DNA from 4 places in the Streptomyces capitiformicae genome. Region 4 is predicted to be linked to each of the others. Evidence: riboswitches for the same ligand, from Rfam matches in the RefSeq annotation. Region 4 holds a riboswitch; each other region holds the start of a gene.
What was found. Region 4 has a riboswitch for cyclic di-AMP ahead of CES90_RS22890 (M23 family metallopeptidase). Riboswitches for the same ligand answer to the same signal wherever they lie in the genome.
Positions count from the first base shown of each region.

Region 1: another riboswitch for cyclic di-AMP. It lies ahead of CES90_RS13520 (C40 family peptidase); the one in region 4 lies ahead of CES90_RS22890 (M23 family metallopeptidase).
Region 2: another riboswitch for cyclic di-AMP. It lies ahead of CES90_RS46585 (M23 family metallopeptidase); the one in region 4 lies ahead of CES90_RS22890 (M23 family metallopeptidase).
Region 3: another riboswitch for cyclic di-AMP. It lies ahead of CES90_RS35370 (LysM peptidoglycan-binding domain-containing protein); the one in region 4 lies ahead of CES90_RS22890 (M23 family metallopeptidase).

Region 1 is NZ_CP022161.1:3,047,114-3,054,400, forward strand. Features, by position in the region: gene CES90_RS13510 (ATP-dependent Clp protease proteolytic subunit) at 70-705, shown strand; gene CES90_RS13515 (hypothetical protein) at 713-1,021, shown strand; cyclic di-AMP (ydaO/yuaA leader) riboswitch at 1,427-1,597, shown strand; gene CES90_RS13520 (C40 family peptidase) at 1,601-2,074, shown strand; gene CES90_RS13525 (DUF6328 family protein) at 2,153-2,737, shown strand; gene CES90_RS13530 (ATP-binding protein) at 2,709-3,167, opposite strand; gene CES90_RS13535 (helix-turn-helix domain-containing protein) at 3,435-4,307, shown strand; gene CES90_RS13540 (DUF397 domain-containing protein) at 4,317-4,541, shown strand; gene CES90_RS13545 (8-amino-7-oxononanoate synthase) at 4,599-5,726, opposite strand; gene bioB (biotin synthase BioB) at 5,925-7,091, shown strand; gene CES90_RS13555 (adenosylmethionine--8-amino-7-oxononanoate transaminase) at 7,102-7,287, shown strand, end outside.
Region 2 is NZ_CP022161.1:10,403,084-10,410,370, reverse strand. Features, by position in the region: gene CES90_RS46590 (aldo/keto reductase) at 222-1,166, opposite strand; gene CES90_RS46585 (M23 family metallopeptidase) at 1,301-2,347, opposite strand; cyclic di-AMP (ydaO/yuaA leader) riboswitch at 2,359-2,522, opposite strand; gene CES90_RS46580 (PP2C family protein-serine/threonine phosphatase) at 2,801-3,940, opposite strand; gene CES90_RS46575 (GTP cyclohydrolase II) at 4,061-4,693, opposite strand; gene CES90_RS46570 (MarR family winged helix-turn-helix transcriptional regulator) at 4,919-5,449, opposite strand; gene CES90_RS46565 (dihydrofolate reductase family protein) at 5,542-6,684, shown strand; tRNA gene CES90_RS46560 (tRNA-Met) at 6,828-6,901, shown strand; gene cyaB (class IV adenylate cyclase) at 6,990-7,287, opposite strand, start outside.
Region 3 is NZ_CP022161.1:7,889,341-7,896,627, reverse strand. Features, by position in the region: gene CES90_RS35385 (tetratricopeptide repeat protein) at 1-846, shown strand, start outside; gene CES90_RS35380 (cytochrome P450 family protein) at 843-2,156, shown strand; gene CES90_RS35375 (LysM peptidoglycan-binding domain-containing protein) at 2,340-3,350, shown strand; cyclic di-AMP (ydaO/yuaA leader) riboswitch at 3,536-3,735, shown strand; gene CES90_RS35370 (LysM peptidoglycan-binding domain-containing protein) at 3,740-4,441, shown strand; gene eno (phosphopyruvate hydratase) at 4,873-6,153, shown strand; gene CES90_RS35360 (FtsB family cell division protein) at 6,257-6,733, shown strand; gene CES90_RS35355 (DUF501 domain-containing protein) at 6,768-7,287, shown strand, end outside.
Region 4 is NZ_CP022161.1:5,133,903-5,141,189, forward strand. Features, by position in the region: gene CES90_RS22875 (glutamate dehydrogenase) at 1-571, shown strand, start outside; gene CES90_RS22880 (TetR/AcrR family transcriptional regulator) at 670-1,269, shown strand; gene CES90_RS22885 (SGNH/GDSL hydrolase family protein) at 1,658-2,443, opposite strand; partial or broken gene CES90_RS49820 (DUF6250 domain-containing protein) at 2,575-2,712, opposite strand; gene CES90_RS22890 (M23 family metallopeptidase) at 2,776-3,765, opposite strand; cyclic di-AMP (ydaO/yuaA leader) riboswitch at 3,769-3,929, opposite strand; gene CES90_RS22895 (alpha-galactosidase) at 4,232-6,304, opposite strand; gene CES90_RS22900 (tyrosine-protein phosphatase) at 6,527-7,287, shown strand, end outside.

The DNA of each region.
Region 1 (7,287 bases), 2.1 Mb from region 4:
CACTCCAAAGGTACGTACGTCCTGTACATTTTTTACGGTTGCCGATCAGAGGAGGCGTGGCCCATGCCCATGAACCGACCGTCGACCCGCTATGTGCTGCCCGAGTTCACCGAGCGCACCAGTACGGGTCACCGGACGATGGATCCGTACTCGAAGCTGTTGGAAGAACGGATCGTGTTCCTCGGGACGCAGATCGACGACACCTCGGCGAACGATGTGATGGCGCAGTTCATGCACCTCGAGTACCAGTCCCCGGACCGGGACATCTCGCTGTACATCAACTCCCCCGGCGGCTCGTTCAGCGCGATGACGGCGCTTTACGACACGATCCAGTTCGTCACCTGCGATGTAGAGACCATCTGCCTGGGGCAGGCGGGGTCGTCAGCCGCGGTACTGCTGGCGGCGGGCACACCGGGCAAGCGGTTCGTGCTGCCGGGCGCCCGGGTGGTGATCCAGCAGCCGGCGCTGACCGAACCGGTCGAGGGACAGGCGAGCGATCTGGCCATCCAGGCCGAGGAGTTGATGCGCAACCGCCGGAAGCTGGAGGAGATGCTCGTACGGCACACCGGGCAGAGCCACGAGCGGATCAGCGGGGACATCGAGCGGGACAAGATCCTCGACGCGGAGGCCGCGGTGGAGTACGGCCTGGCCGACCGGCTCATCCCGAGCCGCAAGACCTCGCGCACGCTCCCCGGCGCGAGGTGAGCCGCCGATGCTTCCACCCGAGTTGCCGCCGTTGCCCGCTCTCACGCGTGCCGAGGCGGAGCTGATCGACCGTTATCTGGACGTGGTGGACCTGCTGGGCCGGATCAATCCGGCCCGTCCCGGCGACACGTACCGCGGACTGCGGGCCGCGCAGGCCCTCGTCGGCAAGGCGACCGCACTGCGCGACGCGCTCGAACTGATGCACAGGCGGGGGGAGAACGAGGTGCATGCCCCCACCCTCGCGCGGGCGCTACGGGTCCTCGACGGCGAGCGCCGCGCCGCCCGCGTCACCCTGCCGCCCGGAACGGAGAGTTGACCGGCACGCACGGCGCGTGCGACCCGGTGGCCGTCTGAACGGAGGCCGGGTCGTGCGCCGTACTGAAGGGTGTCAGGCCCGGACTTGGGGCGGACCGAGTGGTATCGGCGCAACGACGTACTCGCTCATCCCGCTTCAGGCCCCGTGGAGTTGAGCAACATGCCTGCTTACGGGACGGAATATGGCATTCCGATGCTGGTGCGAGCCTCCTTGCGGGGTGGACATCTTCGCCGAAATCGCCCCGTCCACCCGAATATGCAGGTGGTGAGTAAGGCCACAAATCCCCGATTCCGTTGGGATTTTCGGACTTCCGTGCGTCAAGATCCCTTCCTGACGACAAGCCCCCGCCACAGCGGCGGGGCGATCCGGGTGGACGCCGAGTCCTGCCGCCGCCCGGATGACCGGTCGACAGGATTGCATCGGCAGGAGTGGAGGACCCAAGCACGACGGGTCGCCGGAACGGTCAAGCCATGACCGGGCCGAGCAGCCCTTGGGGTGAAGCCGCGTCAGCGGCCGGGCAACTTCGCCAGCCCGAATCCGACAGGTCATCCTTCACAGGCGGCTGACGAAGGGTTGCGCATGACTGCGCTCAATCGTGTCCCGTCGCTGTTGACCCGGGCCGGTACGGCCTCGGCCCTCACCATCGCCGCCGTCGGCGGCAGCATCGTGGTCCCGGGCGTCGCATCCGACGCCGAGGCCGCCACAGTGGCGTCGAAGGCACTCAAGGTCGCGGCTTCCAAGAAGGGCTCCCCTTACAAGTACGGCGCCAAGGGCCCTCGCAGGTTCGACTGCTCCGGGCTGACGCTCTACGCGTTCAAGAAGGTGGGCAAGAAGCTGCCCCGTACCGCCCAGCAGCAGTACAACAAGACGAAGCACATCTCCGCGAGCAACCGCAAGCTCGGAGACCTCGTGTTCTTCCACTCGGGGTCGAACGTCTACCACGTCGGCATCTACGCGGGGAAGGGAAAGATCTGGCACTCGCCGAAGACCGGTGACGTCGTACGGCTCCAGAAGATCTGGACCAAGAGCGTCTGGTACGGCCGGGTCCGCTAGGCCCAACCGTGGGGGCGGCGGGCAAGCTCCGCCGCCCCGGCGGGCGTAACGCGGGCCGTGCCGGATACCCGTACGCCCATGGCCGACGAACGCCCCCACCCCGCACGCGACGAGCGCTTCGAAGCACGTAACGAGACGCACCTCGAACGCGCCGACCGCAACTTCGCCGAACTGCTGCAGGAGTTGCGGGTCACCCAGACCGGGGTACAGATCCTCTTCGCGTTCCTGCTGACGCTGGCTTTCACCCCGCGCTTCCCGGACCTCGACTCGGTCCAGCGCGCCACATACGTCACCACGCTTCTGCTGGCGGTTCTCGCGGCCGCGCTGTTCACCGCTCCGGCGGCGCTGCACCGCTCGCTGTTCCAGCAGAGCGCCAAGCCCGCCATCGTGCGGGTCTCGTCCCGGCTGGCCGGCGTGGGCCTGGCCGTCCTGATGCCCGCCTTCGCCGGATCGGTACTGCTGGTCGTGGATGTGACCCTCGGCAGGGCGGCCGGTGTCGCCGCCTGCGCCGGCACACTCCTCGTGTGCCTGTTCCTGTGGGGTCTGCTCCCGAAGCTGGTGGGGCGGTCCGGTCGCGACGGCGGCTCGTCAACACCGTCACCGTCACCCGCACGGGCTCGTGGAGAGTCGCCCGTCAGGGCTCCTGCGGACCCCCTGCCCTGATCGGTTGCACGGGGACCGTCCATGGCAGTTCGATCGCCACCGTCTTACCGCCCTCACGCGTGGGTCTGACGCTCAGTCTGCCGCCGCACTCGGCGGTCAGCCAGCGAATGATGACCATGCCCCGGCCGTTGTCCTGCTGGACCCCGGCGGGCAGCCGTTTCGGAAAGCGTGGATGACTGTCGGTGACACCGATGCGCAGTTGCTCGTCCCGGTCCAGGGCGATGTCCACGGTGAACGTGGGTGACTGACCGAGCGTGTGCTGGACGGCGTTGGTGGCGAGTTCGGACACGATCAGGCGCACGGTGTCCGCGATGCCCGTGCCGCTCGGCAGGCCCCATTCGGCGAGCACGGAGGCGACGTAGTTGCGGGCCGCGGACACCGAAGCGGGATCGCTCGGCAGAGTGACGGATGCTTCCTGATGATCTGCCATGGCACGGTCGTCCCTTTCCCACGGGACCGATGTCCGACAGGGAGCGGATGGTTCGAGTACGGTCCCGGACTGGTGCTTCGCGCCAGACTGCCACTACCTGGGCCGTCACGGGTGGCGATCGACCAAGATATGCATATATCTGTCGCTCGAAGCAGTGAACTCTCCGACGACCGACCGTATTCAGGTGGACTCTCGGTCCATCCTCTGTCATCACCCGACCTCCGCGCGCCGGCCTGACCACCCCGCGCCTGGCGGAAGGAGAATCCCATGCAATACGGTCCGGCGGTGCGCCGCCGCAAGCTCGGTGCCGAGTTGCGCGTCCTGCGCACCGGATCCGGGCTCACGAGTATCGAGGCGGCCCGGCTGGTGGGCTGGCACCAGTCCAAGGTGAGCCGGATCGAGACGGGCGCCAGTGGGGTGAAGCCCGCTGACGTACGGAAGCTACTGGACGCGTACGAGGTCGGCGACACCGAATTGCGGGGGCTGCTGCTGGCCTTGGCGGGCTCCGAGGACGGCGGGGGGCGGCACAACTGGTGGCACGCGTATCGCGGGGTGCTGCCGCCGACGTACCGGGACTTCATCAGCCTGGAGTCGCAGGCCAGCGGGATACGGACGCTGGAGACCTCGGTCGTACCAGGGCTCTTGCAGATCCCGGAGTACGCCCGGGCGGTGACGCGGGCCGCGGTGGAGGGGCTGGAAGACGACAAACTCGACACGCTCGTGGAAGTGCGGCTCGCGCGGCAGGACGTACTGCGCGGAAATCCGCCGATGGAGCTCAGCGCCGTGCTCGACGAGGGGGTTTTGCGGCGGGAGGTCGGCGGTCCCGAGATCATGGCCCGCCAGCTGGGGCGTCTGGTCGAGGCGGCGGCCCTTCCTCAGGTGCGACTGCAGGTGCTGCCGTTCACTGCCGGGGCACACATCGGCATCACCGGACCTTTCGTCATTTTCTCATTTAGGAGCACTTCCGATCTGGACGTGGTTGTTCTCGACCACTTGACGAGTAGCCTCTACCTGGAGCGGAAAGAAGACCTCAGGGCTTATGTCGAGGCCTTCAACGCCCTTCAGATCCACGCCCTTTCGCCCGAGGACTCGTTGGATTACATCGCCGGGCTGGCCCACTGCCAGTCGACCGGCGCGTAAGGAGGCACCATGTCCGCACCGCCTCGGAACGTACCTACCAGTACCGCACTGCGCGGTGTGTGCTGGCGGCGCAGCAGCCGCAGCACCGGAATGAACAACTGTGTGGAGACGGCCCGTCCCGGGTCCGGCCGCTGGGCCGGTCTTGTGGCCGTACGCGACTCGAAGAACACGGCGGGGCCGGCTCTGCTGTTCGCCCCCGAGGCATGGGAGGGATTCATCACCACGCTTCGGTGAGCGCCGCCGGAGGCACTCGCACTTCCGCTTACGGCGACGCACGGCCGGGACGCCGACTCACGGTCGCGTATCGCCGATGATCCCCACGGCTCGGTCGATCTGGCCCTCGGTGAGATCCGCGCGGGCGGTCAGCCGCAGCCTCGAAACGCCGTCGGGTACGGACGGTGGGCGGAAACAGCCGACGGCGAGACCCGCCGACCGGCAATCCGCCGCCCACCGCACCGCCTGATCCGGAGACGGCGCACGCACGGACACCACGGCGGCGTCGGGCCGCACCGCTTCATGGCCCGACGCCGTCAGCCGTGTGTGCAGGGCCCTGGCCACCTCGCGGGCCCGCGCGGCACGCTCCGGCTCGCGGCGCAGCAGCCGGAGCGCGGCGAGGGCGGCGCCGGTGGCGGCCGGGGCGAGGCCCGTGTCGAAGATGAACGTACGGGCCGCGTTGACCAGGTGGTCGATGACGTGCGCCGGGCCGAGGACGGCACCGCCCTGGCTGCCCAGCGACTTCGACAGCGTCACCGTCACGACGACATCGGGGGCGCCCGCGAGTCCCGCCGCGTGCGGCGCTCCCCGGCCGCCGTCGCCCAGGACACCGAGCCCGTGGGCGTCGTCCACGACCAGTCCGGCGCCGTACTCACGGCAGGCGGCCGCCAGTTCGGCCAGCGGGGCGGCGTCGCCGTCCACGGAGAACACCGTGTCGGAGACGGTGATGGCCGGGCTTTTCGCCGTGCTCAGCGCCTTGCGGACGGCGTCCGGGTCGGCGTGTGCCACGACCTGGGTGGTGCCGCGGGCCAGTCGGCAGCCGTCGATGAGGGAGGCGTGGTTTCCGGCGTCGGAGACGACGAGGGAGCCGTGCGGTGCGAGCGCGGTGACGGCAGCGAGGTTGGCGGCGTAGCCGGAGGAGAAGACCAGGGCCGCCTCGAAGCCGCAGAAGTCGGCCAGCTCCCGCTCCAGTTCGCCGTGGAGTTCGGTGGTGCCGGTGACGAGCCGGGAGCCGGTGGCGCCGCCGCCCCACCTGCGCGCGGCCTCGGCGGCGCCCTCGATGATCTCGGGGTGCCGGGCCAGGCCCAGGTAGTCGTTGCTCGCGAGGTCGAGGAGCGGCGAGTCGGCGGGGCGGGGGCGCAGGGTCCGTACGAGCCCGGCGCGGCGGCGCGCGGCGGCCTGCTCGTCGATCCAGCCGAACGCCATGATTCCTCCGGGGGCATGTGGGCAGCCCGCACTCCCTGGACGACAGGATCCAGGTCGCTCAGGGCTTTTGTAGGCAGTGCACAGACACTAACGGGACGACCGGCCGCCCACGATGTGGCAATACCCACACGTCGAACCGACTCTGTTGTCCGAACTCTCCTTGGCCCGGAGCACTCCCGTAGGACAGGATCGGCTCTCATGGACCTGCTGAACACGCTGGTGGACAAAGGGCTCCGGCGCGAGCCGCCGAGCCGTGCCGAGGCGCTCGCCGTCCTGGGCACCTCCGACGACGACCTGTTGGATGTGGTGGCCGCGGCCGGCAAGGTGCGTCGGCACTGGTTCGGACGCCGGGTGAAGCTGAACTACCTGGTCAACCTCAAGTCCGGGCTCTGCCCCGAGGACTGCTCCTACTGTTCCCAGCGGCTCGGCTCCACCACCGGCATCCTCAAGTACACCTGGCTCAAGCCAGACGAGGCCTCCAAGGCCGCCGCGGCCGGGCTCGCCGGTGGCGCCAAGCGGGTCTGCCTGGTGGCGTCCGGGCGCGGCCCGACCGACCGGGACGTCGACCGGGTCGCCGGCACCATCAAGGCGATCAAGGAGCAGAACGAGGGTGTCGAGGTGTGCGCCTGCCTCGGTCTCCTCTCCGACGGCCAGGCCGAACGCCTGCGCGAGGCGGGCGCGGACGCCTACAACCACAACCTCAACACCTCCGAGTCCACGTACGGCGAGATCACGACGACGCACACGTACGCCGATCGGGTGGACACGGTGCAGAAGGCGCACGCGGCGGGTCTGTCGGCGTGCTCGGGTCTGATCGCGGGCATGGGCGAGAGCGACGAGGACCTGGTCGACGTGGTCTTCTCACTGCGCGAACTGGACCCGGACTCGGTGCCGGTCAACTTCCTCATCCCGGTCGAGGGCACTCCGCTGGGCAAGGAGTGGAACCTCACCCCGCAACGGTGTCTGCGGATCCTGGCGATGGTCCGGTTCGTCTGCCCCGACATCGAGGTGCGCATCGCGGGCGGCCGTGAGGTCCATCTGCGCACGATGCAGCCGCTCGCCCTGCACCTGGCCAACTCCATCTTCCTCGGCGACTACCTCACCACCGAGGGCCAGGCCGGCAAGGCCGACCTGGAGATGATCGCCGACGCCGGGTTCGAGGTGGAGGGCATGGGCGAGGTGACGCTGCCGGAGCACCGCGTCTCGGGCGGATGCGGATCCGAGAGTGCCTGCGGCTCGGAGAGTGCCTGCGGCTCCGACGATGTGTGCGGTACGGCCACTGCCGCGCCGGTCGGCGAGCCGCGCACCGACCTCGTCGCCGTACGCCGCCGGGGCGCCGGAACCGATCTCGCGCCCAATGCCTGACCTGCGCCCCATGCCTGAGCTGAGCGTGCCCGAGCTGCTGGATCTCGACCGGCGGCATGTCTGGCATCCGTACGGGCCTATGCCCGGCCGGGTCGAGCCGCTCGTCGTGGAGGCGGCGAGCGGGGTACGACTGAAGCTCGCCGACGGCTCGGGCGAGCTGGTGGACGGCATGTCGTCCTGGTGGTCGGCGATCCAC
Region 2 (7,287 bases), 5.3 Mb from region 4:
TACGTCTGCCCGTCGCTTGGTGCCCTACTGCTCGGGGTTGATGGGTTGGGGTTCTCTGGGCCGCTCTACGCGACGGGCATGACGTACCGGCACGGCCCCTTCCGCCGTCTTGCGGCCGCCCCGCCGTCGTGGTGGCTGGCCTCGCTGCGGGCAGTCGTGCCGCTGAGTGGGCGCGGCGGTGCCTTGTGGCGCCGAGTTGCGCAGCCCACCCCCGCCCAGGGTTACGCCGAGGCCTCTGTCAGATGGGTGACGTCCTCGGGGGTCAGGGTCAGGTCGGCTACGGCCAGGAGGGGTGGGAGTTGGTCGGCGGTGCGGGCCGAGGCGATGGGGGCCGTGATGGTGGGCTGGGTGAGGAGCCAGGCCAGGGCGACTGTGGCGGGGTCGGTGTTCCTGGACTTGGCGATGTTGTCCAGGGCGGTCAGGACTCGGGTGCCTCGCGGGGTTTCGAGGTAGGCGCCGGCGCCTGCGGCGCGGGGGCTGTCGATCGTTGTGCCAGGGCGGTACTTGCCGGTGAGGAAGCCCTTGGCCAGGGCGTAGTAGGGGACGGCGGCGAGGCCGTAGTCGGCGGCCAGGGTCTGGAGGGGGCCCTCGTACGTGTCGCGGGAGACCAGGTTGTAGTGGGGCTGGAGGGCGACGTAGCGGGCGAGGCCCTCGGTGGCCGAGAAGTCCAGGGAGGCCTTGAGGCGCTCGGGGGTGATGTTGGAGGCGGCTGTCGCGCGGACCTTACCGGCCTTCACGAGGTCGTCGAGGGCGGTGATGATCTCCTCGACGGGGACCTCGGGCTGGTCGAAGTGCGTGTAGTAGAGGTCGATGTAGTCGGTGCCGAGGCGGGTGAGGGAGGCGTCGGCTGCGGCCTTGATGTTGGCGGCGGTCAGGCCCCGATACCGCGGGTGCTGGCTCACCTTGGTCGCGATCACCACGTCGGCGCGGTTGCCGCGGGCGGCCAGCCACTTGCCGATGATCGTCTCGGACTCCCCGCCCTCGTTGCCCTCGACCCACGCCGAGTAGGAGTCGGCGGTGTCGATGAAGTTGCCGCCTGCGGCCGTGTAGGCGTCCAGGACGGCGAAGGAGTCTTTCTCGTCTGCCGTCCAGCCGAAGACGTTGCCGCCGAGGGCGAGCGGGAAGACCTCGAGGTCGGACGTACCCAGCTTGCGAAGAGAAGTCATGCTTCTCGTCAACCGCCGGGCCGGACGCCCGCATTCCGGGATCGCGCGATTGGCAGCTCAGTCCCACGGTCACGCCGCCGGCGCGGCATGTCACCGGGACCGAGCTGCCAATTACCCCTGCCGGGTCTGCCGGGTCAGAGGCTCAGGCCCTTGCTGCGCAGCCATGCCGCCGGGTCGATGCCCGTGGCGGAGCCGTCGGGGTGGACCTCCATGTGGAGGTGGGCGCCGGTGACGTTGCCGGTGGCGCCGACGCGGCCGATGACGTCGCCGGTGGCGACCTTCTGGCCGACGCTCACGCCGATGGAGGACTGGTGGGCGTACCAGATCTCGGTGCCGTCATCGAGGGTGAGGACGGTCTTGTAGCCGTACGAGCCGTCCCAGCCCGCCTGCGTGATCGTGCCGCTGTGGACGGCCTTGATCAGGGTGCCGGTGGGAGCGGCGAAGTCGAGGCCGGTGTGGTACCCGGAGGACCAGTAGGGGCCGGACTGGCCGAAGTAGGAGGTGAGGGTGTACGAGGAGGTCGGAAGCGCGTACTGCTTCGCGAGGGCGGCGAGGCGCTCCTCTTCCGCCTTCTTCGCGGCCGCCTCCTCCGCCTCCTTCCGCTCGGCGGCTTCCCTGGCCTCGGCTTCCTTCTTCTCCTGGGCGGCCTGCTCGGCGGCCTTCTTCGCGGCGGCGGTCTGCACGGCCTCGGCGGCGGCCTTGTCGAACGCCTCCTGCTGCGACTCGGCCTGCTGCATGATCCGGGCGCGCAGTGCCTCGCCGGCGTCCGAGGTGCCCTGCTCGGTGTCGGCGGCGATCAGGCCGGCGCTGCTGAGCGGGGAGGTGGAGGCCTGGGGCTCCGGCTCGTCGGCCTCGTCCTCGAAGACCGAGCCGACGTTCGGCATGTCCGGCAACGAGATGGACACCGGGGGCTTGCCGGTCTGCGCGCTGGCCATGCCGGCGCCGCCGACGGCGGCTATGACACCGACGCCGAGAACCGTGGAGCTGCGGGCGAGTCCGCCGCGCTGGCGCTGCTTGGCGACGCGGTGCCGGCCGCGAACGGGACGAATGGACTCCTCGGTGGGGTTCCACTCCTGGAAGGGGCCCTCGTTCTCGGCGTTGTAGCTGCCGTAGGCGAACGTCTCGCCGCTGCGTTGGCTCGGCACGAACGGGGCTTCGGTCGCGGACCGGTTGGACGCCACGTGGGCGTACTCCTTTCCTTCCTTCTCGCCTACCGGGTTAGCTGACGGGTTCGGAGCAGGAAGGTCTCCTACGCGCGTAAACCTGTCGTGCTGCCACGACGGCTTCCGCGCGATTCACCCCAGGGTGGTGGTTCCCCGGTTCCCGTACAGGTACGGGATTCGGCGCGTGAGCACGGAGCCGCCTCTTGTGACGGCTGGGACGACCGCGCTGCGTTATCGAACGTTAATAGACGCGAGGGCCGCATTCCAAGCGGTTCCGAATGATCGTTCCGGCTTTTGCGCTGGACTTTCGGGTCATGAGGGGCGGAAAACGGGCGAGTTGACCTTGCCCCAGCCGTCACAAAGGTTCTGACTGAGCGTCAGTTGTTATGCGGAGGGGGTCGGGTGAACACGCTGGGTGAGGAGAATCGTGAAGGACGTGGAGGAGATGAGGACGCCGTCGGCCCATCAGGGTCACGGGCGGCGTACCGCCAGCAGTGCCATGTCGTCCGTCGCGCCGCCGCCGGTGTGGGCGCGTACCTCCTCCGCGAGGGTCGTCAACACGGCGCGCGGGCCGGGGAAGGTGCGCCCGGAGAGGCGTTCGGCCGGCTCGTAGAAGACGCCGTGCGCGTCCCGGGCCTCGGAGAGGCCGTCGGTGTAGAAGAGCAGCGTCGCGCCGGTGGGGAACTCGGCCTCCTCGGCTCGGTCCGGCCAGGCGCCCAGCTCTCCCATGCCGAGCGGGAGTGCGGGGGTGGGGGCGTCCAGCATGCGCAGGGTGCCGTCGGCGTACAGCAGCAGGGGGGACGGATGCCCTCGGTTGACGATGCGGGCGAGTCCGGCGCCATGCGGGAACTCCGCGAGTACGGCTGTGGCGAACCCCTCGTACATCTCGATCGCCTCATAGGTCTCGATCGCCTCGATCGCCTCGATCCTGCTCCGGCGGGTCGCCTCCCGTCGCGTGGTCTCCCTGGTGAGGGCCCGTTCCAGTCGCTGGGCGACCGCTTCGAGCGTGGACTCCTGTTCGGCCGCCTCCCGGAACGCGCCGATCAGCACCGCGACGGCCGACACCGCGCCGAGCCCCTTGCCGCGTACGTCGGCCACGATCAGCCGTATGCCGTGGGGCGAGTCCTGTACGGCGTACAGATCGCCCCCGATCGACGCCCCGGCCTGCGCCGCCTCGTACCGCGCGGCGATCTCCAAGCCGCCGATCCGCTCCTGCGGCTCCGGCAGTACGGCCCGCTGCGCGGCCTCGGCGATCTCCCGGGCGGTGGCGAGGCGGGCGCTGCTGCGGTGGACGAGTCTGTTGATGACCACGGCCAGTACGGCGACCGTGGCCACCGTGGCGATCTCGGTGATCGCGTCCACATGACCCGCGTCGCCGTAGCGGAGGTGGACGACGACGATGCCGGCGAGGGAGGCGACACCCGCGACCACCGTGCCCGTGAGCGAGAGCAGCGGGGCGGCCACGAGGGGGGCGGCGGTGAAGAAGGGGACCGCCGTGAACTCGCGTGGGGTGAAGCGGTCGTAGAAGAGGCCCGTGAGGACGAGGAGAGCCGGGAGGGCGCGAAGGAGGGCGCGGGCGTAGAAGAAGCGCCGGCTGCCCGGCCCCTTCACACCCGCTGCACCCTGTACGCCGTGCCTGCCCTGGACACCTTCCGACTGCCCCACAGGTCCATGGTTTACGGGCGCGCGGGCGGGCGGCCAGTCGACCGGGGCCGAGTGGACCAGATGAAATCAGCCCGCCGTCAGTTCCGGCAGCAGGAGGGTGTGCTGGGTCTGGAGGACCTTGGCGCGGAGGTAGCGGACGTTGTGGGCGGTGGTGAAGACGCCGGTGGGGACACGCTGCTGGACGCCGACGCCGAGGTCACGGAGTTGCTGGGCCTTGTCGGGGTTGTTGGAGAGCAGGTCCAGTTCGGCGATACCGAGGGCGTCCAGCATCTGGGCCGCCGCCGTGTAGTCGCGCGCGTCCTCGGGCAGCCCGAGCGCCGCGTTCGCCTCGTAGGTGTCGAGGCCCTGGTCCTGGAGGGCGTACGCGTCGAGCTTGTTGTAGAGGCCGATGCCGCGGCCCTCCTGGCGGAGGTAAAGGAGGACCCCGCCGCGATCGGCGATCCGCTCCACCGCCTCGCGCAGCTGCGGGCCGCAGTCGCAGCGGGCCGAGCCGAGGACGTCGCCGGTCAGGCACTCCGAGTGCAGTCGGACCAGCGGGGGCGTGCCGGGTGCCGGGTCGCCGAGGACGATCGCCAGGTGCTCCTGGCCGTCGACGAGGCCATGGAAGGTGACCAGTTCGGCGTCGACGCTGTAGCCGTCGTGGAAACGCAGCGGTACCCGGACGCGGGCACGCGGGGTGGCAGCGGGGAATTCGGGCATGCGGGTCTCCGGTCCTGGTGCGGGTGGCGTGGCCAGTCAGTGCTTCAGATTTGAAGCACGACCTCGGCAGGACTCTAACCCCTGCTTCAAATTTCAAGCAACCCGTTTTGGGATGGGTCGCATTCCCGGGAGTCCGGGAATGACGGCCGAATCAGTCGGAATGACGGCGGGAATCGGTCGGGAAGGGAAGGCAAGGGAAGGGAAGGGAAGGGGGCGTGATGACGATCACTGTTCCGGCAGGCTCGACCCGCACGAGCGGCGGCGCCACGGCAGGTCGTCGGGGGCCGCGGGGCGGGAGCCGCCCTCGCCCTGGATCGCCGCCGCGATGCCCATGCTGATCTCCTCCAGCTGCCCGATCTGTTCCGGGGTGAGGTGGTCGAAGACCGCCTTGCGGACCGTTTCGACGTGACCCGGCGCCGTACGTTCCAGCAGGGCCATGCCCTCGTCGGTCAGTACGGCGATGCTGCCGCGCTTGTCCCACTGGCAGTTCTCGCGCCGCAGCACACCGTCCTTCTCCAGCCGGGTCGCGACATACGTCAGCCGGCTGCGCGTGATCTTCAGGCGCTCGGCGAGGTCGGTCATCCGCATCCTCCGGTCCGGCGCCTCGGAGAGGGCGGCCAGCATGGAGTAGTAGAGGTGCGGCATACCGGCCTCCTGCTGGAGCTGCCGGTCGAGCGCGTCCTCCAGGAGCGAGCTCGCGGCGACGTAGGCACGCCAGGCTCGCTGCTCGTCGGGGGTGAGCCAGCGGGTCGTCATACGTAGAGTGTAGTTAGTGTTTAAAACTTGAACCAAGCCCGCCCTTCCCACACAAGCCCCCGGCCCTCAGCCATGGAGTATGGAGCGCGTCCATGTCCCTGCCCTACGTCCTGTTGTCCGCCGCCGTCTCCCTCGACGGCTACCTGGACGACACCGGGCCCGAACGGCTGCTGCTCTCCGGCCCGGCCGACTTCGACCGGGTCGACGAGGTGCGCGCGGCCAGCGACGCCATCCTGATCGGCGCGGGCACCCTGCGCACCGACAACCCCCGGCTGCTGGTCAACTCCCCCGAGCGGCGCGCGACCCGGATCGCCGCCGGCCTCCCCGAGTACCCCCTCAAGGTCGCGGTCAGCGCGTCCGGCGACCTCGACCCGGCGGCCCAGTTCTGGCACACCGGCGGCGAGAAGGTCGTGTACACGACGGACAAGGGCGCGGAACGGCTCCGCGGGGCCGGGATCGCCGCCGACGTCGTCCCCCTCGGGACAGAGCTGGACTGGCCGGCGATCCTCGCCCACCTCGGTGCCGTACGCGGCATCCGGCGCCTGATGGTCGAGGGCGGTGGACGCGTGCACACCCAGCTCCTCCAGCAGGGGCTCGCGGACGAGCTCCAGTTGGCCGTGGCGCCCGTTCTCGTGGGCGAGACGGACGCGCCGCGGATGTTCGGGACGGGCGCGTATCCCGGAGGGCCGAGGAACCGCCTCCGTGTGCTGGAGACCCGGCCGGTCGGCGACGTCGTCCTCATCCGGTACGTCCCCACTCTCCCCGGCACCGGCCCGGCCGTCTCCCCCGCCGACCGGCACTGGCTGGCGCTGGCCTGCGAACTGGCCCTCGCGTGCCCGCCCTCCCGGACCGCGTTCAGCGTGGGCGCGATCGTCGTCGCGGCGGACGGTACGGAGCTGGCCCGCGGCCACTCCCGGGAGGACGGCGACCCCGTGGTCCACGCCGAGGAGGCGGCCCTCGCCAAACTCGACCCCGCCGACCCGCGCCTCGCCTCCGCCACCGTCTACAGCACCCTGGAACCGTGCGCCCGCCGCGCTTCCCGCCCCGACCCGTGCGCCCGGCTCCTCCTCGACGCGGGCGTACGGCGCGTCGTCACGGCCTGGCGCGAGCCGGACACGTTCGTCGAGAACGCCGCCGCCGGCAACGCGATGCTCGCGGCGGAGGGCGTCGACGTCGTCGTACTCCCGGAGTACGAGGGACTGGCGAAGGCGCCGAACGGGCATCTGCTGCCGTGACGGGCCGTGGGTGAATCCGTGACGGGCCGTGGGTGAATCCGTGACGGGCCGCTGGTTGGGTGGCGGGTGAACGTGGGTGAAGGGGGGCCGTCGTAAAACCGTGTGCTGGGTGCCCCGCGGATGGCGTACACTGGTTTCAACGACGCGGGGTGGAGCAGCTCGGTAGCTCGCTGGGCTCATAACCCAGAGGTCGCAGGTTCAAATCCTGTCCCCGCTACTGAAGGCCTGGGGCCGGAATCCGATGAGGATTCCGGCCCCAGGTGTTTGTGCGGCGTGTTTGTGCGGCTCACCGGCCGTCTTGACGACTACATGCGGCGGGCCGCCCGTACCGCGTCCGTGTACAGCTCGCGTGTGAGGTCCTCCGGGGCGATGCCGAGTTCGGCGAGGACCGTGCGGATGGCGCCCAGGGCCGCTGTGACGTCCGTCTCCTCCTCGACCATGGTCTCGATCTCCAGGAACGTGCCCTCGAGCTCGGGGACGCGGACCAGAGTGGCGAGCATCCTGCGCCCGTACGCCTCGAAGGCGTAGCTGCGGCACCGCTTCTTGACGACGATCGCCGGTACGTAGCCGAGGTGCTCCAGGATGGCGTGGGCGGCCTGCGAG
Region 3 (7,287 bases), 2.8 Mb from region 4:
GCGCTGCACCCGCGGTTCGAGGAGGGCGACGCGGAGCTGATGTTCGCCTTCGCCGACCGAGTGGGTGGCGGCGAGAGTGAGGGTCTGCTGCGGAGGGCGGCCGACGCGGGACACGTACAGGCGACTGAGGCGTGGGCAGCGCGGCTGGTGGATGCCGGGGACGAGGTGACGGCGCTTCGCTACCTGGAACTCGCGGCGGAGGCCGGGAGCGTCAGTGCGGCACGTGAGGCCGGACGATTGCACCGCGAGCGCGCTGAGCGGTGGTTACGGGTGGCTGCTGAGAGCGGAGACGGCGAGGCGGCGCATCAGTTGGGCGATTTGCTGGGGGGTGGGGCGGACCCCCAGGAAAGCCTCCGGTGGTACGTCAAGGCAGTCGATGCCGGTTATGAGGCGGCGGCCACGAGCCTCGGCCGGGAACTGATCAACCGGAACGGACGGAAGGACGGGGAATTCTGGCTCCGCCGCGGTGTAGCCCTCGGAGATGCACAAGCAGCGCTCAGTCTCGCGGTCGTTCTGGAGGACCAGCGGGGTCGCAACGCGGAAGCGGAGGAGCTTTACCGCAGAGCCATGGCAGCAGGGCATCCCCTCGCGTCTTCTTACCTCGGCGAGCTTCTCCTCCGCACAGGTCCCGTGGATGAGGGGGAGGCTCTTCTGCGCCGGGCCGCCGCGCAAGGCAGCGATGAGGCCGCGTACTGGCTGTGGATGCGCATGGTGAAGAGTGGTGACAAGCCGGAAGCCAACAAGTGGCTGGTCACAGCCGCCCGACTGGGCCACTACTACGCGAAGCGGCATCTGGGCCAGCTCCCCGGCCCCGACTCGGACCCACCAGCTACCGTCAACGAGTGACCAACCAGCCCCACCCCACCCCCACCGGCACCCCAACGGGAACCGACGCACCCGACCTCTTCACCTGGGAGTTCGCCACCAATCCCTACCCGGCGTACGCCTGGCTCCGTGAGCACGCCCCCGTGCACCGCACGCGTCTCCCCAGCGGCGTAGAAGCCTGGCTGGTCACCCGCTATGTGGACGCGAAGCAGGCCCTGGCCGACGCGCGCCTCTCCAAGAACCCGGCGCATCATGACGAACCGGCCCACGCCAAGGGGAAGACCGGGATCCCCGGCGAGCGTAAGGCCGAGTTGATGACTCACCTCCTCAACATCGACCCGCCGGATCACACGAGACTCCGCCGGCTCGTCTCGAAGGCCTTCACGCCCCGCCGAGTCGCCGAGTTCGCCCCCCGCGTCCAGGAGCTGACCGACCACCTCATCGACCAGTTCGCGGACAAGGGCGAGGCCGATCTCATCCACGAGTTCGCCTTCCCACTCCCCATCTACGCGATCTGCGACATGCTCGGCGTCCCCCGCGAGGACCAGGACGACTTCCGCGACTGGGCCGGCATGATGATCCGGCACGGCGGCGGCCCGCGCGGCGGGGTCGCCCGGTCGGTCAAGAAGATGCGCGGCTACCTCGCCGACCTCATCCACCGCAAGCGCGAGGCACTCCCCGACACCCCCACCCCCGGCGAAGACCTCATCTCCGCTCTCATCCGCGCCTCCGACCACGGTGAGCACCTCACCGAGAACGAAGCCGCGGCCATGGCCTTCATCCTCCTCTTCGCCGGCTTCGAGACGACGGTCAACCTCATCGGCAACGGCACCTACGCCCTCCTCACCCACCCCGACCAGCGCGCCCGCCTCCAGACCTCCCTCGCCGCGAAGGAAACCGCACTGCTCGAAACCGGCGTGGAGGAACTCCTCCGCTACGACGGCCCCGTCGAACTCGCCACCTGGCGCTTCGCCACCCAGCCCCTGACCATCGGCGGCCAGGACATCGCTCCCGGCGATCCCGTCCTCGTCGTCCTCGCCGCCGCCGATCGCGACCCGGCCCGCTTCAACGACCCTGACACCCTCGATCTCTCCCGCCGCGACAACCAGCACCTCGGTTACGGCCACGGCATCCACTACTGCCTCGGCGCACCTCTTGCCCGCCTCGAAGGACAGACCGCGCTGGCCACGCTCCTCACCCGCCTCCCCGACCTGCAACTCGCGGTGAATCCGGCCGATTTGCGGTGGCGCGGTGGGCTCATTATGCGTGGATTGCGCACCCTTCCGGTGGAGTTCAAGCCGGTTCGGGTGGCCGATGGTGGTACCTCGTAAGCGGCCAGTAGCAGTACCCCACCCGGCGCCGATACATGACAGACTCTCAAGTCTGTGATCTTCACGTGATCTACGCTGCATTAACTTGTGACAACTGATCGACTGCCGATACGTTCACGCATCAGTGCGAAGGGCCGCCACACCCTTCGCACAGGTCACTGCTGTCGTGTGAAAGGCAACCGCATGCTCTCCGGGACCGGTCGTCACCGTCGCCCCCGTCAGGCTCCGGCCCTCCTCGTCGCCGCCGGAGTGACCGGCTCCGCCATCGCCATCCCATTCCTCGGCGCCACCGGCGCGAGCGCGGCCAGCGGAACCACCTGGGACCAGGTGGCGGAGTGCGAGAGCGGCGGCTCCTGGAGCGCGGACACCGGCAACGGACGCTACGGCGGCCTCCAGATGACCCAGGAGAACTGGGAGAGCTACGGCGGCCTCGACTACGCCACCAGCCCCGACCAGGCCAGCCGTTCACAGCAAATAGCCGTCGCCGAGAAGATCCTCGCCGACCAGGGCGTCGGCGTCTGGTCCACCTGCGGGCTGCTCCACAACCTCGGCGGCGACTCCGGTACCGCCGATGTGGACACCGGTGTCGCGGACGATTCGTCGAACTCGGGTGATTCATCCAGTTCCACGGAATCGACGAAGTCGGCTGAATCCCCTGAAACACCCGATTCCTCCCGCTCCGCCGACTCGTCCAATTCATCCGAAACGTCCGACTCTTCCCCGGATGCCGCAGAAGGCTCCATCAAGGCCGACGTCGATTCGAACGACTCCAAGAACTCCGGCGAATCCGCCGAATCCGGTGACTCCGTCGAATCCGGTGACTCCGGCAGCGATGTCTCGCAGGGATCCGACAGCTCTTCCGCGGATGACGCCGGCAGCGGTCGCCATCGGGGTGCGAGCGCTGACGAGAGCGCCGACGACAACGCCCGTACCGAATCCTCCTCGTCCTCGTCCTCGCCCTCGGGCCGTCACGCCTCCCGGGGCGGCGAGGCCGCGCGCGAAACCGTCGACGCCGTCCATGCCTCGTACACCGTCCGCGAAGGGGACAGTCTGACGTCCATCGCGGACTCCCTTGCCCTTCAGGGCGGGTGGCGTGAGCTGTACGCCGAGAACGAGGGCACGGTTGGAACTGACCCGGACCTTATCCTTCCCGGTCAGACCCTCGAAGTCGGTGTCGAAACGGGCGAAAAGTAGCGAGAGTTCGGGTCATGGTTCGCCCCCGAATGCCCGTTTTGATCTCGGTGGGAGATGAATCACAGACCCCCTGATCGTCTTTGATATTCGGCGAATCACGTGATTACGGTCGTGACCGCTCGCACCACAGCGGGCCCCTGCGGTCGTCACGCCGAATCCTGTCAACGGCCGCGTGGGAACAGTCGTCGCGTCAAGCGCCGTAGGCAGGAGCGGGGGACCCAAGGTAAGTGCCGGGTCCGGCAGTTGAGGCCCTTCGGGGTCGCACGACCGGAACCGGCTCGGGGTGAAGCCGCGCGATGTGAGCCGAAAGGCGAACGAGCGCGGCCGGGCAACTCAACCGGCCCGAACCCGACAGCTCACCTCGCAGGCGTCGGTGAGGGGATCACTCCATGCTGTTTTCCAGCAAGGGCAAGCACCGCCGCCCGAGCAAGGCCGCCCGTGCCATCGCCGTCGTCGGCGTCACCGGTGCCGCCGCCATCGCCGCTCCGCTGATGGTCGCCGGCAGCGCCTCGGCCGCCACCGCCTCCGAGTGGGACGCGGTCGCCCAGTGCGAGTCCGGCGGCGACTGGTCCATCAACACCGGCAACGGCTACTACGGCGGTCTGCAGTTCGCCGCCTCCACCTGGGCCGGCTATGGCGGTACGAAGTACGCCGCCACCGCCGACCAGGCCACCAAGGCCCAGCAGATCGAGATAGCCGAGAAGGTCCTCGCGGGCCAGGGCAAGGGTGCCTGGCCGGTCTGCGGCACGGGCCTGTCCAGCGCCTCCTACGACGGTGCCGCCGCCTCCGACAGCGGCTCCTCGAACTCGAACTCGGGCTCGAACTCCGGCTCCTCGCAGGAGAGCACCCAGGAGAGCACTCAGGAGACCCGCGCCTCCCGCTCCTCCGAGCGCGCCACCGTCGAGACCCCGACCGGCAAGAAGGTCAAGAAGGGCGACGGCGAGTACAAGGTCGTCTCCGGCGACACCCTCAGCGGCATCGCCGAGGAGGAGAACGTCGAAGGTGGCTGGGAGAAGCTCTACGAGCTGAACCAGGACATCATCGACGACGCCGACTTCATCTACCCCGGCCAGCAGCTCCACCTGAGCTGACGACCGGGCGGATGTGAGCGGGCTGTGCGACCGGTTCGGCTGTGCCGAAAAACAGGCCGCTCCTCAGCTGAACCACAGTCCGCTCACATCCGTGTCCTCCTTAGTGAAGACCTCGTGAGGGCAACCCCCCTGTCCCCCACGGGTTCCCCGCTCCGGTGCGCACTCCCCCCGTACGCACCGGAGCGGGCTTTTTCTTGCCCGCCCTCCTTGGCCGCCACCTCCCTGCCGCCCTGCTGTCACCTCCCCCCTGTCACCTCCCCCTGTCACCTCCTTGTTCACTTCCCCGCCCCCTCCCCTTTGTTCCGGCATGGAACAATCGGTACGGTCTCTTCGTCCACGGGACGGTCGGTCGGCTGCCGACAGTCCCGGGGCGGTTAGGCTCTAGTCGCAAACAGCGTCACATCGCGTCACATCCCAAGAAGGAGATGCTCGTGCCGTCCATCGACGTCGTCGTAGCCCGGGAAATCCTGGACTCCCGAGGCAACCCCACGGTCGAGGTCGAGGTCGGCCTCGACGACGGCAGCACGGGTCGTGCCGCCGTTCCGTCCGGCGCCTCCACGGGTGCCTTCGAGGCCATCGAGCTCCGTGACGGCGACCCCAACCGCTACCTCGGCAAGGGTGTCGAGAAGGCCGTCCTCGCGGTGATCGAGCAGATCGGCCCGGAGCTCGTCGGCTACGACGCCACCGAGCAGCGCCTGATCGACCAGGCGATGTTCGACCTGGACGCCACCGACAACAAGGGCTCCCTCGGCGCCAACGCCATCCTCGGCGTCTCCCTCGCCGTCGCCCACGCCGCCTCCGAGGCCAGCGACCTCCCGCTCTTCCGCTACCTGGGCGGCCCGAACGCGCACCTGCTGCCGGTGCCGATGATGAACATCCTGAACGGCGGCTCGCACGCCGACACCAACGTGGACATCCAGGAGTTCATGATCGCCCCGATCGGCGCGGAGTCCTTCTCCGAGGCCCTGCGCTGGGGCGCCGAGGTCTACCACACCCTCAAGAAGGTGCTGAAGCGCAAGGGCCTGAACACCGGCCTCGGCGACGAGGGCGGCTTCGCCCCGAACCTGGACTCGAACCGCGCCGCCCTCGACCTCATCCTCGAGGCCGTCAAGGAGGCCGGTTACACCCCCGGCGAGCAGATCGCCCTGGCGCTCGACGTCGCCGCCTCCGAGTTCTACAAGGACGGCGTGTACGTCTTCGAGGGCAAGGAGCGCTCCGCCGCCGAGATGACGGACTACTACGCCGAGCTCGTCGACGCCTACCCGCTCGTCTCCATCGAGGACCCGCTGTTCGAGGACGACTGGGACGGCTGGAAGACCATCACCGAGCGCCTCGGCGACAAGGTGCAGCTCGTTGGTGACGACCTGTTCGTCACCAACCCCGAGCGTCTGGCCCGCGGTATCGAGGAGGGCGCCGCCAACGCCCTGCTGGTGAAGGTGAACCAGATCGGTTCCCTCACCGAGACCCTGGACGCCGTCGAGCTGGCCCAGCGCAACGGCTTCAAGTGCATGATGTCCCACCGCTCCGGCGAGACCGAGGACGTCACCATCGCCGACCTCGCCGTCGCCGTGAACTGCGGTCAGATCAAGACCGGCGCCCCGGCCCGCTCGGACCGCGTCGCCAAGTACAACCAGCTGCTGCGCATCGAGGAGATCCTCGACGACGCCGCGGTGTACGCCGGCCGCAGCGCCTTCCCCCGTTTCAAGGGCTGAGCCTTACTGGCTGTAGGTAGCGTCGTACGTACGTCCCCGTACCCGGTCCCGTACCGTGTGCGGGGACGTACGCACGTAGGCACATGGGAAGGGGAAGTGGGACATGGCCGTGAAGGACCGGGACCGTTTCTCCACGGCGACCAGGCTGAAGCTGCTCGGTGAGCAGACGGCCGCCCGGGTCTACCGCTCCCAGACCAAGCGCCAAGCCCGCCGCTCCCGGCTGACCGGCCGCGCCGCGCTGCTCGCCCTCGTCCTCTGCTCGATGATCGTGGCCCTCGCCTATCCCATAAGGCAGTACGTCTCCCAGCGCGCCGAGATCGCCGAGTTGCAGCAGCAGCGCGAGGAGGCGCGGGAGCGTGTCGAGGAGTTGCGTGACCTCAAGGCGCGCTGGCAGGACGACGCGTACGCCGAGCAGCGCATCCGGGAGCGGCTGCACTATGTGATGCCGGGCGAGACCGGCTACACGATGATCGACCCGGACGCGGCGAAGCAGTCCCGTGCGACGCAGGGGACGGCCGACCGTCCCTGGTACACCAATGTCTGGGACGGGGTCGACAAGGCCGACGCCGCCGACCAGTGACCGACCAGAGCTCTAGAGAGACTTACGTACAGGTATGCAGACGCCCCCGCCGCCCACCCCGCGCACCGAGCCCACCGACGCGGACGTCGAGGCCTTCCAGCAGCAGCTCGGGCGCCCGCCGCGCGGGCTGCGCGCGATCGCGCACCGCTGTCCGTGCGGGCAGCCGGACGTCGTCGAGACGGCGCCCCGCCTGCCGGACGGCACGCCCTTCCCGACGACGTACTACCTGACGTGCCCGCGCGCCGCCTCCGCGATCGGCACGCTGGAGGCGAACGGCGTGATGAAGGAGATGACCGAGCGGCTGGGCAAGGACGAGGAGCTGGCCGCGGCCTATCGCGCCGCTCACGAGGACTACATCCGGCGCCGCGACGAGATCGAGGAGCTGAAGGGCTTCCCGAGCGCCGGCGGCATGCCGGACCGGGTGAAGTGCCTGCATGTGCTGGTGGCGCACTCCTTGGCCGCCGGTCCCGGCGTGAATCCGCTGGGCGACGAGGCGATCGAGATGCTGCCGGAGTGGTGGGCCAAGGGTCCCTGCGTGGTTTCCGCCGCGGAGG
Region 4 (7,287 bases):
CCGCTTCCTGTCCCGGGCGGGCCTCACGATCGTCGCCGTCGCCGACATCAAGGGCACCGTCACCAACCCCGACGGCCTGGACATCGAGACCCTGCTGGCCGCCCGCGACGCCTACGGCACGGTGGACCGCGCCGCCCTGCGCCCGGACGACCACGAAAGCGCGGGGGACGCCTGGCTCGCCGCCGAGGCCGACGTACTGGTACCGGCGGCCGTGTCGTACGCGATCACCCCGGACAACCAGCACCGGATCACCGCCCGACTGATCGCCGAGGCGGCCAACATGCCCGTCCTCCCGGAGGCAGAGAACCTGCTCGCCGCCCGCGGGGTGACGATCCTGCCGGACGTCGTGGTCAACTCCGCCACGAACGCCTGGTGGTGGTGGACCCTCTTCGGCGACATCGCCCCCACCGCGGACGAGGCCTTCGCCCACATCCGCCACGCCATGCGCACCCTCGTCGACCAGATCCTCTCCCGCGCCGAGACCGACGCCACGACCCCTCGGGCAGCCGCCCACGCCGTCGTCGCCGACCGGTTGCCGGTGATCGCGGCGCGGTTCGGCTGGTATCGGTGAGCGTCTCTGATCAGCCAAGTGATCCACAGGTTGCGGGATCGGTTGGACCGGTTCCAGGTCCCGCGGCGTTCACACACCGACGCAATAGGGTTGACCGCGTGACCAGGGTGCGGTTGAGCGTGGCCGAGCGGCGTGAAGAACTGCTCCGGGCCGCCATGGAACAGATCGAGGCGCGCGGCGTCGCGGCGGTACGCATCGCCGACGTGGCCGCCTCGCTCGGAGTGAGCAACGCCTTGGTGCTCTACCACTTCTGCACCAAGGAAAAGCTGGTGGCCGAGGCCTTCCGCTACGCGGCCGAGGACGACCTGGCCCACCTGCGCAAACTACTGAGCCGCCGCACGACCGCCCTCCGCCGCCTCCGCGCAGCCATCCGCTGGTACGCCCCGACCGGCCAGGCCAAGGGCTGGCGCCTCTGGATAGAGGGCTGGGCCGTATCCCTGCGCGACCCCGCTCTGCGAGAGGTCACCCGCGACCTGGACACCCAGTGGAAGGCCGCGCTCACCGAGCTCATCGAAGCCGGCACAGCAGCCGGCGAATTCCACTGCCCCGACCCACCCGCGACGGCCCTACGCCTCACCGCCTTCCTCGACGGCCTGGCCGTACAAATGACCACCCACGACGGAATCTCCCGCACCCGCGCCCAGGACTGGACCGACGAGGCCCTGTCCCGCGAACTGAACCTGGACCGCGAGCCCTGATACCCCGCCCCCTCCACAACGGCGGGCCGGCCACGCGACAACGGAAGGGCCCGTGCCGGTGCGTCACGCCCGTCGCGTAGAGCGGCCCCGAGAGCCTCAGCCCGTGAACCCCGGGCCGTAGGGCACCAAGCGACGGGCGGACACACCGGCACGGGCCTGCCCCCCAACGCACCGAGCACAAACCGCCCCAACCACCGGAGACCCCCGCACCAAGCAACCGACGGACGCACCAGCACCGCCCCAACCCCCAACGCACCCCACACAGCCCGGCCAACCACCGGAGACCCCCCACACCGAGCAACCGTCGGACGCACCAGCACCGCCCCGCCCCACAGCCCGACGCACCCCCGCACGCCCCCGCCCAACCGCCGGAGGCACGAGGCAGGCCTCAGGCCACCGACCCGATCCGCATCTTGATGTCGTACGGCGACAGATGCCCCTTCGCCGACACATGGTCGCCGGAGGACTCCCCCCGCAGCCGCCGCCCGATCCACGGCACCAGATGGTCCCGCGCCCACTGGATGTTGTCGCGACGCACCTCGAACGTCCCCCGCGGCGGCAACGGAGGCCACGGCTGCTCAGGATCAGCCGGCACCTCGACACCCAGCACCTGCCCGGCCCGCAGCGCGACCCGCGTATGTCCTTCGGGCGAAAGATGCAACCGGTCGTCGTCCCAGGCCCGCCGATCCTGCACCGTCTTGAGCGACCACAGGTCCAGCACTGGGCAGCCGTACCGGTCCGCGATGGCCCGCACATGCCCGTTGTACGTGGCGATCTTGCCCCGCAGATGCCTCAGCACAGGCACATCACGCGTATCGAAACCGGTGGTCACCATCACGGTCCCGATCGCCGACGTGAGCGTGGCAACCGCCCGCTCGAACCGCTCGGCGACCTCGTCGGGATCGGTGCCGGGCCGGATGATGTCATTGCCACCCGCGCAGAAGGAGATCAGATCGGGCGCGAGCTCCAGGGCCCGCGGCACCTGGTCCTCCACGATCTGGTCGAGAAGTTTCCCGCGCACGGCGAGGTTGGTGTAATCGAAGTCGCCCTCGGGCACCCGGTCCGCGAGAAGTACCGCGAACCGATCGGCCCAACCGACGAACGCCCCGTCGGGCCCGGGATCGCCGACGCCCTCGGTGAAGCTGTCCCCCACCGCAACGTACGACCCGATCACGTCTTTGCTGTCACTCTTCGAATCGTCTGCCACGTCGGCCCATGATTCACCTTCCGATGTGACCTACGCGACCGTAATAAGGGGTTGACGGCCGGTGAGATAGACCACGCGATCCGCCACAGCCCCCATCCTCAGACCCGCCACACCCGAAACCCCTCGATCCGAAAGTGACTCCACACGGTCCGAAAGGCGAAGTGCCCACCGGTGTACGGCTCGGCGTCCACGTAGTCGAAGACAAGCCGCCCGTTGTTCCACCACCGCACCCCTGAAACACCGAAGGCCGGACCCACCCAAGAGGAGGGTCCGGCCTTCGGACACTCACATCCGGCACGTCAGATGCTGACGCCCTTCTGCCGCAGGTAGGCCAGCGGATCGATGTCCGACCCGTAGTTCGGAGTCGTACGGATCTCGAAGTGCAAGTGCGGCCCGGTGACGTTGCCGGTCGCCCCGGAGAGGCCGATCTCCTGCCCGCCGCTCACGGACTGGCCCGCGGAGACGGAGATCGAGGAGAGGTGGGCGTACTGCGCGTAGTACCCGTCGGCGAGCTTGATGACGACCTGGTTGCCGTACGCGCCACCCCAGCCGGCCGAGACGACGGTGCCCGCACCCACGGCCTTGAGGCTCGTGCCGGTCGGCGCCGCGAAGTCGACACCGGTGTGGTAACCGCTGGACCACATGCTGCCCGCGGTCTTGTACGCGGTGCCGACAGAGGCCCCCTGAATGGGCAGACTGAACCCGGAGCCGCTGGTTTCGGCGGCCTGGCTGGTCGACGTGGTGGAGGTCGACTCCTTGGTCTCCTTCGTCGAGGACTGGGAGGCCTTGGACGACTTAGAGGACTCGGAGGACTTCGAGGACGGTGCCTTCGTCGGCGACGGGGAGGTGTCGGTCGACGCGGCCGCACCACCGATCGTGAGCTTGAGCCCCGGATGGATGAGCGACGGGTTCGAGCCGATCGCGGACCGGTTGTCGGCGTAGAGCTGCTTCCAGCCCCCGTCGACATCCTGCTCTTCCGCGATCTTCGAGAGGTAGTCGCCGACCTTCACCAAGTAGGTCTTCGTCGCCGCCTTCTTGGTGTCGGCGGTCTTCTCCGCCTGCGCGGCCTTCTCGGCCTGCTCAAGCCTCACACCCTGCACCACGACCGACTTTTCGGCGGCCGAGGCCTTTTCGGAAACGCCGGAAACGGCGACCGTCGGGGTCGCGGCATAGGCGCCGGCGGCCCCTATCAAAGGCAGTGCGAGCGCCGCGCCACCGGTTCCGGCGGCGGCGATAGAGCGGGTGAAACGCTGGGACTTCGGGCGGCGGTGCTTACCCTTCGCGGGCATGGGCGTTTTCCTCTCCGGCGCCTGCGAGGTGAGCTGTCGGGTGCGGACTGGAGATGCCCGGCCGTGCTTGCGCACGGCTTAACCCCTAGCCGTTCCGGAGACTGGAACAGGCGGTACTACCTGTGGGTCCCCCGCTCCTGCCGTGGATCGGGTCGGTACGCGGCTCCGGTCGGCGGCAGGATTGGGCGTCCGTCCGGATTGGGGCCGAACGTAAGCGACTTGTGCCCACAGAGACAACTATTGGGTTTTCCTGTGCGTCTCTCTAGATGATCCTTACACCAAAACGCGATTACATTCCGTAAATGAGCGATCTTCAGCCCATTCCAACGACCCTGAAAACACGCCCGAATTACGTGAACATGACGGCAACAGTCCGTCACGAATATGACGCTGCTCACGCACCTACGGGCCAGTAGACTTTATTCCAGGGCCAGTTGGAATTACGGCTACATTTCGGACACTTCACTCAAGTGCGACGCAGCCGGACAACTGCCGCATCAAAGTCGCCACGCAACCCCGTACGCAACCCGTGGTGCAACAACACCGCACCTCGATGCAGCTCGCCCGTTTCACGGCATTCGTACGTTTCTTCCGGGTCGAGGCCGCGCAACCGAACCGGCGCGAGCGGCTCGCCGTAGTGCTGGGCCTGGAGCCAGGCGAGGACGACGACCTCATCACCATGGACGTACTGCACGGCACTGAGCCCACCCGCCGGAGCCCGCAGCCGGTAGAGGTCACCGCGCTGCACGACCGGCCGGATCTCCTTGTACAGCTCCACCCAGCGCCGAGCCTCGTCCAACTCCTCCTCGCTCCACTCGACGAGGTCGCCGCCGACGCCGAGCACACCCGCCATGGCGCTGACGAAGCGGAACCGCAGCGAGCTGACCCGTCCGTTGAGCTGGCTGTTCGGGCTGTCGGTGACCCAGGCGGCCATGGCCCGGGCCGGATGGATCTGACTGAACCCGTGCTGGATGGCGAGCCGGTCGAGCGGGTCGGTGTTGTCGGAGGTCCACACCTGGTCCGTCCGCGCCATCACACCGAGGTCGATCCGGCCACCACCACCGGAGCACGACTCGAAAGCGACGCCCGGATGCGCGGCCCGCAGCCGGTCCAGCAGGGCATAGAAGGCGTGGACGTGCTCGACCCAGAGCTTCTGCGGGTACGGCTCGCCGGGCCATCCGGCGTCCGTGAAGCAGCGGTTGAAGTCCCATTTGACGTAGTCGATGGGCGCACTGGAGAGGAGCCCGTCCAACCGCCCCCAGAGGTACTCCTGGACGTCCTCGCGAGCAAGGTTGAGAACGAGCTGATTGCGCAGTTCCGTCCGCTTTCGTCCCGGTTGGAACTGCACCCAGTCGGGATGAGCCAGGTACAGATCGCTGTCCGGGTTGATCATCTCGGGCTCCACCCAGATGCCGAACTGCATGCCGAGGGCGTGCACATAGTCGGCGAGCGGCTTCAGCCCCTTCGGGAAGCGGTCAGGGTTGGGCGTCCAGTCACCGAGCCCGGCCCGGTCGCTGGTCCGTGCCCCGAACCAACCGTCGTCGACCACGAACAGCTCGACCCCGATGGCCGCCGCCCGCCGCGCGAGCACCCCCTGCTGCTCCTCCGAGATGTCGAACTCGGTGGCCTCCCAGGAGTTGAAGAGCACCGGCCGGTCCTGGTCCGCGTCCGGGATGACGTACGCCCGCTGATAGGCGTGCCAGGCGCGGCTCGCCCCGCCGAAGCCGCCGTCGCTCCACAGCCCCGCGAAGACGGGCGCCGTGAACGTCTCGCCGCTCTCCAGCCGCAGCAGGCCCGACTCGTCGTACCCGGCACCACCGGTGATCTGCACGCGCGCGTCGGGGAGTTGGGCCACGGCGATCCGCCAGGAGCCCGACCAGCCGAGGGCGCAGCCGTAGACCTCGCCGCGCTCCTCGGTCGCGTCGGTGTCGAGGGCGACCCAGGGCAGATGCTGGTGCCCGGTGTGCCCGCGCCGGCTGCCCATGACCTTCTCCCCGTAGGTGAGGTCCCCGCGCACCAGCCGTGACTCGGCCGCCCACCGCCCGTGCAACTGGGAGAGTCGCCAGCCCTCCTCGCGCAGCGGTAGCGTCCAGGTCGCCGAGTCTGCCCGCAGCAGCTCCACCGCCGGGCCTTCGTTGTCGAGGGTCACCCAGCGCTCGATCACGTCGTCACGCATCCGGTAGTGCAGCGTGACCCCGAGACCGTCGTCGATGAACCGCAGCCGCAGCTCGTCACCCTCGGCCTCGTATGCCTGGAAGGTCCACTCGGTGCCACGCCGCTCCTCCGTGCGCACGGACAGCGCGGGCCGTACGAAACGGAGGCCGCCCTCGACGGGGTACTCCTCGTGCCCGTCGACCGGGGCCTCGAACGGCCAGTACGGCAACTGCTGCCGGGCGGCCAGCTCCTCGGCGTCGGCGAGGGCGATCCGCGGGCCCCAGTGCAGGTGCAGCAACTCGTCGGCCTCGGTGAGCCGCAAGGCATAGCTGCTCCTTGGCCCCGTGAGAAGCCAGGTTCGGCCGTCTGCGCCGATTTCCAACATCAAGACCCCACAGATTCGAACAGGTGCAATCGGGCGGCAACATCATCGCAGGCCCCGGCGGGCGGCCGACGCCGCCTGTGGACAACTGTCGGCGGGCGTGCCGCGGCGCCTGTGGACAACTCATGACCGTACGCGGCCATGTCGTATCGTCGAGTGCGCGCCTCGATGTCGAGGGCGTGCCCGTCGACGAGCGGCGCCGACGGCCGGAGGGGAGGAGCCCCAGTGACGCAGCAGATCCCGTCGACGGAGCCGGAGCTGACCGGTGTGCGCAACTTTCGCGACGTGGGCGGCCTGCCGACGGTGGACGGTCGTCGGGTGCGCCACGGAGTGCTGTTCCGCAGCGGCCATCTCGCGCACGCGACCGACGAGGACGCCGCGTTCCTGACCACCCTCGGCCTGCACACGATCTTCGACTTCCGCAACGCGGCAGACCAGAAGCTGGAGGGCCCGGACGTCGACCTGCCCGGCGTGCGGAATGTGAATCTGCCGCTCTCCGACCCGGCGGACGGCGCCGAGTTCTGGAAGATGGTCCGCGACGGCGATCTGGACCAGTTGCGTGAGCTGCTGGACGACGGCAAGGCAGCCGGCCGGATGATCGACTCCTACCGCAGGATCATCCAGCAGCGCACGGCCGAGCACTCCCATGTCCTGCACGCGCTGGCCGAGGACAGCGTGCCCGTGCTGATGCACTGCGCGGCGGGCAAGGACCGTGCGGGCCTGTCCATAGCCGTCACGCTCCTCGCCCTCGGTGTCGAGCGCGAAGCCGTCGTCGCCGACTACCTGGAGTCGAACGCGAAGCACCGCCGCTACAAGGTGCACCGCAGCAGCTCCGCCGCCAGCGCCTACTCCCCGGAGGTCATGGAGCTGCTGAGCCCCCTCTTCGACGCCCGCGTGGAGTATCTGCAAGCGGCCTTCGACACGCTCGAGGAGACCTGGGGCGACGTGGACACATACCTGGAGCAGGGCCTGAAGGTGACCCCGCA